DNA from 2 places in the Thermoanaerobacterium thermosulfurigenes genome. Region 1 is predicted to be linked to the other one. Evidence: riboswitches for the same ligand, from Rfam matches in the RefSeq annotation. Region 1 holds a riboswitch; the other holds the start of a gene.
What was found. A riboswitch is a leader RNA that binds a small molecule or an ion and turns the genes downstream of it on or off. The one in region 1 is predicted to bind thiamine pyrophosphate.
Positions count from the first base shown of each region.

Region 2: another riboswitch for thiamine pyrophosphate. It lies ahead of thiT (energy-coupled thiamine transporter ThiT); the one in region 1 lies ahead of thiD (bifunctional hydroxymethylpyrimidine kinase/phosphomethylpyrimidine kinase).

Region 1 covers NZ_JBPODR010000001.1:112,820-117,063, forward strand. The annotation lists gene thiM (hydroxyethylthiazole kinase) at 1-404, opposite strand, end outside; gene cytX (putative hydroxymethylpyrimidine transporter CytX) at 397-1,578, opposite strand; gene thiD (bifunctional hydroxymethylpyrimidine kinase/phosphomethylpyrimidine kinase) at 1,568-2,377, opposite strand; TPP riboswitch at 2,444-2,558, opposite strand; gene HNR52_RS00595 (ABC transporter ATP-binding protein) at 2,608-4,244, opposite strand, start outside.
Region 2 covers NZ_JBPODR010000015.1:44,906-49,149, reverse strand. The annotation lists gene HNR52_RS07545 (phosphatase PAP2 family protein) at 1-184, opposite strand, end outside; gene HNR52_RS07540 (MGDG synthase family glycosyltransferase) at 198-1,313, opposite strand; gene thiT (energy-coupled thiamine transporter ThiT) at 1,515-2,153, opposite strand; TPP riboswitch at 2,211-2,309, opposite strand; gene HNR52_RS07530 (methylated-DNA--[protein]-cysteine S-methyltransferase) at 2,346-2,813, opposite strand; gene HNR52_RS07525 (hypothetical protein) at 2,838-3,083, opposite strand; gene HNR52_RS07520 (aldo/keto reductase) at 3,237-4,244, opposite strand, start outside.

The DNA of each region.
Region 1 (4,244 bases):
TTTGCACTTTCACCTGATAAAGCCTTTATTTCTCCGCCGTTTCCTTTGATAATGCTTATATCGCTTATTTTCAAAAGCATGTTTACAAAGTCAACTCTGCTTTTTATAGCAGCACATCCTACAGGGTCTAAGACGACTGGTTTTTTGTGGTCTTTTGCTGATATTACAGAATTGATTATTGTCTCTTTAGTTTCATTATTGATAGTACCTATATTTACGTACAAAGCATTTGAAATTGCTGTAAAATCGTACGCTTCGTCCGGTGACATAACCATTGCAGGAGATGCCCCTATACTTAGTAGTGCATTGGCATTATCGTTTATTACGACGTAGTTTGTTATAGCGTGGACAAGCGGCACTTCTTCTTTTAATCTTTCTAAAACCTTTATTGCTTCTTCAACCATAAATTTTCTCCTCTCTCTTATTTAAAGATTTCATAATTGGATAGATTACAGCAGTTAAAATAATCGTACCTATTGTGGGCGTTATAAACCATTTTGATAGATTTGTGCCAAAATATGTAAGATAATTGTAGAATATCGTACCCACCGCAAAAGAAATCGTGGCAGGCACATTTAAGAAGCTATGGCTTTTGCTTTTCATCAAAAAGAAATCTTCAAATACAACCGTATATGCTGGAATAAATACACTTCCTATGGCGTATAAAAAGTTTTGGTAATTATCCATTGGGAACAAATATGCGGCAATAAGCCCCACAATGGAATATATAATAAGCAGACTTTTTCTGCTTAATTTAGCTTTGACAATAGAAAGGGTTGAAATAGCAGCAGAATACACATCCATAAAAGTCGTAGTAACCGTCGACAAAAGTATAATGAGAAGCGGTACAATTCCCGTTTTTATTGACGCAAAATACGAGATTATATCCTTTCCGCCTGTTTTTAAAGCCACATAAAGTCCTATAAAATACATGAAGCAGCTTGCTATGAAATATCCTGCAAATGTATATATAAAGCTGGACTTCCCATCTTTAGCATTTATAGTGTAATCCCCTACCAGCGGAAGCCATGATACAGGCATAGCAACGGCAAGCTCAACAGCACCGCTGAAACTCATGTCTCCCGTTACTGACGCTATTTTCCCGCCTTTTAAATACAATACAACAAATATAGTCAATATAAATAAAAGTACAACAGCAATATCGTTTATCCAATAAGCTTCATTGTCAAAGAATAATGTCCACAATAAAACAGATATGCCAACGACAAAAATTCCAATAGCAGTAGACATGCCTATGGCACCGTTGAAAGCCTTTGCAGACTGTATTATCATTACAGCCGTCCAGCCAACCAATTGAAGCACATTTAAAAGCCCTATAAATACCATGCCTCTCTCGCCCAATACACCTTTCGTGGACTCTATTGCAGGCTTCTTAACTCTAAAGGACATAAGCCCTCCTAAAGCAAAAAACAGAGTACCAATTATATGACCTAACAATATGCTTAAAATTCCTTTAGTTAAGCCTAATGGTGCAAAGTATGAACCAGTAAAAACCTCTGCAATGGATATGGCCGCACCTGCCCATATCAAAAAAAGCGTCGAATTTTTAATCTTCATAGTCAATACCTGCTTTCTTATAAAGATCTACTAAATGTCCTACAGGTCCTACACCTTTACCTATCTCAAGAGAATTTTTAATAGCCTCTGTTATGTAACTTTTTGCGTTTATTACTGCATCTTTCAAGCTAAATCCTCTACCAAGGTACGAAGCTATTGCAGATGAGTAAGTGCATCCTGTCCCATGTGTATTTTTGGTGTCGATCCTCTCCTGCGGCAAAAGTAAAAATTCACTTCCATCGTAAAATACATCAGTAGCATTTTCTACAGAATGACCACCTTTTACAACGACAGCTTTTACACCCATATCGATGATTTTTTTAGCAGCCTCTTTCATGTCTTCAATTCCCTCAATATTCATTCCCGTAAGTTCACATGCCTCCGGTATATTTGGAGTAATGATATCTGCCATAGGCAAAAGTTTTGTCTTCAATGCATCTATGGCGTCTTCTTTTAGAAGGTAATATCCGCTTTTTGATATCATGACAGGGTCTAACACGACGTTTTTTGGATTCCATATTTTAAGTGATGATGCAATAGCGTCAATGATTTCTCCACTTGACACCATGCCTATTTTCACAGCATCAACTTCTGTATCCTCAAATACACAGTCAATCTGCTTTTTGATGATATCTGCATCCATCTCCCTCACGTCAAAAACTCCTACTGTATTCTGCGCAGTAACTGCCGTTATGACGCACATGCCGTATACGCCAAGTGCGCAAAACGTCTTTAAATCTGCCTCTATGCCAGCTCCACCAATGCTGTCAGAGCCTGCAATTGTAAGTAACTTTCTCACATCGATTCCTCCTTTTTTGTATGCCTTAAGGAAATACGAAACAAAAAAGTGTGCTGGATAAGCACACTTAAATCCCAATGTACTCCCTACGCCGGCATTATCCAGATCAGGTTATGGGTCATAGCAGAAATAGCTGCTAACTCTCAGCCGGGCTATCACCCCAGCTCCCCAGACGAAATATTAACTTTTATTTAATTTTAACACAAATTGTTTGACTTGTACAGGATATTTCACTCTATCGTCAAATTTTCTTTTTGGTAGTTGTACAAATTATAGTACACGCCCTTCCTATTCATAAACTCCTCATGTGTACCTTCCTCTTCTATTCCATTTTCAGTAAGTACGATTATACGCTTGGCATTTCTTATAGTTCCTAACCTGTGGGCGATTATGAGGGTAGTCCTGTTTTTCGATAAATTTTCAATAGACTGCTGGATAATCGATTCACTTTTGTTATCAAGTGATGATGTCGCTTCATCAAGTATAAGTATCGGAGGATTTTTTAAAAACATCCTTGCAATAGATATTCTCTGCTTTTGTCCCCCAGACAATTTTACGCCTCTTTCGCCAATATACGTATCGTAGCCATCTTTTAGCTCCATTATGAAGTCATGTGCGTTTGCAGCTTTGGCCGCATTGATTATTTCTTCGTCAGTAGCATCTAATTTACCGTATGCAATGTTTTCTTTTATTGTACCCGAAAACAAAAATACATCCTGCTGAACAATGCCTATATTTTCTCTAAGCGATGATATCTTCACATCTCTTATATCTATACCGTCAATTTTTATGGAGCCTGCATCTATCTCATAAAACCTCGGTATAAGGCTTAAAAGTGTGGTCTTGCCTGCACCTGACGGTCCTACTATTGCCACTGTCTCTCCATGTTTTATCTTAAGATTGATTCCTGACAGTACTTCTCTTTTATTGTCGTAGCTGAATGTGACATTGTCAAACTCAATATCGCCTTTCACGTCTTTTAACTCTATCGCACCTTTTTTATCTGCTATCTCTGACTCTGTATCCATAAGCTCTACAAACCGCCTAAAGCCAGCCATACCCTGCTGGTACTGCTCTATAAACCGCAAAAGAACAGTCAAAGGTTGCAAAAACTGGCTAATGTATATTATATATGCCACCAAGTCACCTGTATTTATGAGGCCTTTCGATATAAAGTAGCCACCTGCTGCAAGAGTTATCACAACTGATATATTAGAAAGGAAATTTACACTAGAATCGAATATACCAATATGCTTAACTGCTTTTGACCTGGCACTTTTGTACATGGAGCTTTTATTATCGAATTTTAGTTTCTCAAATTTTTCCCTTACAAATGATTTGACGACTCTTATTCCTGTAATGCTTTCTTCTAATGTAGCATTCATCTGTGCCTGCGTTTCACGGACATTCTTCCATATAACTTCAAACTTATTGTTGTAAATATACATGTATATAAACATAAAAGGAATTATGGTAAATACAACCAGTGTCAACCTTACATCAATTGTAAGCAAAAGTATGAATGTGCCTATTATTCTTATGATAGACAAAAAAAGGTCCTCTGGACCATGATGTGCTACTTCTGCTATTTCATTTAAGTCATTGACAACCCTTGACATTATATAACCTGTCTTTGTATTGTCATAATAATTCATAGAAAGTTTCTGAAGATGTGAAAAAGCATCTTTTCTCATATCGTACTCTATGCTTACACCTAAAACATGGCCATAGTATCCTACTATGTATTCAAGTATCATCCTTCCGAAGTACATTATAGCTAACAAAATTGCGAACCTGTATATGAGATTAAAATCCTTGTTAGGTATGACGTTATTTATCACATTTCTCGTAACCATAGGAAAAACCA
Region 2 (4,244 bases), on a different contig from region 1:
AAAGCTTAACGCTGCTTTTTCCAAACAAAATCAGCAGCAAACAAGATAAAATCGTAAAATACGGTCCTCCTATATGGGTTATTTTAGGCATAATCTTATCAAGAGTTTTGCACTTTATCCTTTCATTTAAAAGGAAAAATACATTCCTGTCCTCCGCAATAATCAATTTCTTCACTCCCGACACAAATGAAACCTCCTTACACCTTCAAAGCATCATTCTTTATATTATTTATAACTACGCTGCATACCTTGTCTGCTGAATTGTATATGCCAATTTCCTCCATGCGCTCCTTCATTTCATCTATCTTTTTCTTGTCAGATAAGAGATCTAATATCTTTTTGTCTAACTTTTCTATATCTTTAATTCTTAAGGCAATCCTCTTTTTAAGCAAAAATTCGAGATTTCTCTCTTCTTGTCCAGGTATAGGATCAAAAATTATCATAGGCAATTTCTTAATTATGGCTTCGGTGACAGTAAGACCACCACTTTTAGTTACTAAGACATCAGCAGCCTCCATAAATTCATGCACGTTGTCTACATGACCATACACAAATACATTATCATCCGATATCTCCTCTATTTTAGCCTTTAAATTCTTATTTAATCCACATATTACAGCAATCTGCAAATCTTTATGCCTCTGTATAACATTGACGGCTTTTTTTATGTTTCCCAGTCCAAGTCCACCGCCCATCACCATCACCAATGGTCTATCTAATTGAAAACCCAATTTTTCTCTCATCTCATTTTTATCTTTTTTGACGTAAAATTCTTCATCAATAGGTATGCCAGTCACATTTATTTTGTCATCGGAAACACCCATCAAATTCATCTGACTTTTCATCTCTCGAGATCCAACAAAATACCCATCTATCTGGTGATGTATCCAATAGGCATGGACATCGTAATCAGTCAATATGGCAAATATCGGAATGTTGAGATCTCTTTTTATATGTGACAGAATAGAGCAAGAAAACGGATGGGTGCATATTACTGCGTTAGGCTTTAAATTTAACACGTAATCTTTTATAAATGTATAAACAGACATGCCTACCAGCTTATTTATACGCCTTTCTATCTTGTCCCTTTCCATCTCATAAAGATACCCCCATAATTCAGGTGTCAATTTTAGCGTCTTTAAGTAAATTCTCGTTGTCAAGTAAGACAGGCTGGGAAACTTCTCCCCAAGTGGATTTTCCACGAAGGCTTCAACGCCATCTCTTTTTTCGAAGGCTTTTTTTAAAGCCATCGCCGTTCTTTTATGTCCAGTTCCTATATCTTCATAAAGTATTAAAATCTTTATTTTATCCATCAAAAAGACCCTCACAATCACTATATTGATTATGGCATTTAAACATTAAATTTAAATTAAATTTGTATTAAAAATGCGTTAAAATCTATCCATCAATATAGTTTATTTTTATTTGCTATCTAATATTATACCATCAAAATCAATTTATTGTATAAAATTTATAAAAACCCTCTTCCGTTAAAAAGAGGGTTTTTATAAATTTTACGCTAATGCTTTTTTCTTTATCATCTCAATTGCATTTCTAACTTGCGGAATAATAGAAACCACAAAACAAATCAAGACCTCCACACCTACTAATATACCATTAACAAGAAGCGAATAGACAATAGGATTCATACCTTTTGGTGCATAGCTGGCAAAGAAGAAGACACCTGATAGAAAATGTGAAAAAAACCTGCCAAAACCACCAACTAAGATTCCCAGACTTAAATTCTTTTTAAAGAATCCTGCAAGTCCTAAGGCACCAAACGCCAATGGATAATCTAATAGAAGCTGTATCCAATGCACAACATAAGGGTCTTGTATTAGCTGAAGTATTCCATAGGCCATTCCCACCGCTATGCCTGGACCTGCACCGTAATAGTATGCAAAGACAAACAGCGGAAGCATACTGGCTGGCGTTATAGAACCACCTTGAGGCCAATGATAAAACCTTATATACGATAAGACAAATGATATAGCTATTGCCAATCCACCGTACACAAGCATCTTTGCGTTAAATTTCACGCTGTTTCTTAAAATGTAAAACAAAAAGGCAGCGAATAGAATCGCAATTATGATGGAAAGTGTGGCAGGCTTTATTTTTGTAAAGTCGGAAAAAATGCTTACAATGTAGGACATAAAAATAACCTCCTTTTGAGGCTATGTACCGCTTAAAACAAAAAAACCGCACACCGATGCGGTCTTTTGCCGCATTCCCTTCGTAGGTATTAACCTAATCAGGTTCTAGGGGTTTGGCATCTGCCATCTCAGCTAAAAGCACCCCCAGCGGACATAGTCTATTGATTAATTTATTATCTAATTATAATAAAATTACTTTTTAAATGCAATACCTTCATGTTGAAGCAGTAATGACTTGACATTAAGTCCTCCTGCAAAGCCTTTCAGTGTCATATCTGAACCGATGACCCTATGACATGGTATGATAATCGGAATAGGATTTTTATTGAGGGCATTTCCTACAGCTCTTGATGCATTTGGCTTACCTATTCTTCTTGCGATTTCACCGTATGTAGCGTAAAAGCCATACGGTATCTTCATAAGCTCTCGCCAAACAGATTTTTGAAAGTCTGTCCCTTCTAAATCTAACTTTACGCTAAATTCTTTCAAGTGACCCTCAAAGTACAATTTAAGCTGTTCTTTGCAATCAGCTATAAATGAATTCGTACTCCTTAAACATTGTAAATGTTCTTCATTAGGAAAATCTATCCTCGTTATGCCATCTTCGCTTGAATATATTCTTAGCGTTCCAATCGGTGTATCTAAGTCATCCCATACCACATTATCACATCCTGATGCATTTTGCTATTTAACAACTACTTCTTCGACTTCATCTTCAATTTCAAAATCTTCATTAGATTCATAAGAAGATTCACTTGATTCTGATTTGCCTGAAGTTGCTATTTTTGCTAAACTTTTTTCTATTGAATCAATCTTTTTCATTTTTTTCAATGTATAAACTATGTAAAATACCAAAAAGATAACTGATACAATCGGTGTAGCTAAAGCCACAAAATACTGCAGAAATAGCATAAATCCACTTTGAACCATTCTTGACACTCCCTTCTAAATAAGATATTCACTATTTATTATTTCACAAGTAAACTATCAAAGCAAGTATTATAAAAAATATTATACATAGTTTTTTCTACTAAAAGTAAAGCCATATTGGTGAAACTTAAGTTTCATCAATATGGCTTATTTTTAAACAGCATCTTTAAAATATCTTCTTACATCCTTTAGATAATCAATTATTGTCAAGTGTTGAGGGCATTTTGTCTCGCACTCTCCGCATTCTATGCAAGAACTTGCTTTACCTTCATTTAAGTTATTATAATTTCTAAGTGCTTCATCATAATTGTTGTACATGTGGGCTTCATTGTATACGGCAAAATTCTTAGGTATATTCACACCATTTGGACATGGCATACAGTAGTTACAAGCAGTACATCCTACAGGCGAAAGCCTTTCATAAGTTTCTCTGACTTTATCTACAAGTTTTACCTCGTCCTCGGTTAAACCATTTGCTTTTGATCTTGAGGCACTTTCTATATTTTGTTTCACTTGTTCCATCGTGCTCATTCCACTTAATACAAGGGAAACTTCAGGATGATTCCACACCCACTGCAAAGCCCATTCTGCAGGTGTCCTTTTTACACTTGCACTGTTCCAAAGCTCTTTGATAGCCTCTGGCGGATCTCCAGCAAGCTTGCCACCTCTTATTGGTTCCATTACAATAACGGCTAATCCCTTTGACGCAGCATACTTAAGCCCTTTTAAGCCCGCTTGATTGTTTATATCCATGTAGTTGTACTGTATCTGACAAAAATCCCATTTATCGTAATCATCGATTATGCCTTTAAAAACATTGTATTCGTCATGGAAAGAAAAACCTATGAATTTGACTTTGCCTTCTTTCTTGACCTTTTCCATCCAGCTAAACACATCAAGTCTTTTGTACTTCTCCCATCTCTCTTTATCCAATGCGTGTAGAAGGTAAAAATCTATGTAGTCAACGTCCAGTTTTTTTAGTTGTTCATTCAGGTATTTATCCATATCTTCTTTTTCATTAACAAGCCATGACGGAAGTTTTGTAGCTAAATACGTCTTTTCCCTGTATCCGTCTTTTAAAGCTTTGCCTACCACAATCTCACTTTGCCCATTGTGGTACGGATATGCAGTATCAACGTAGTTAACGCCATTATCTATAGC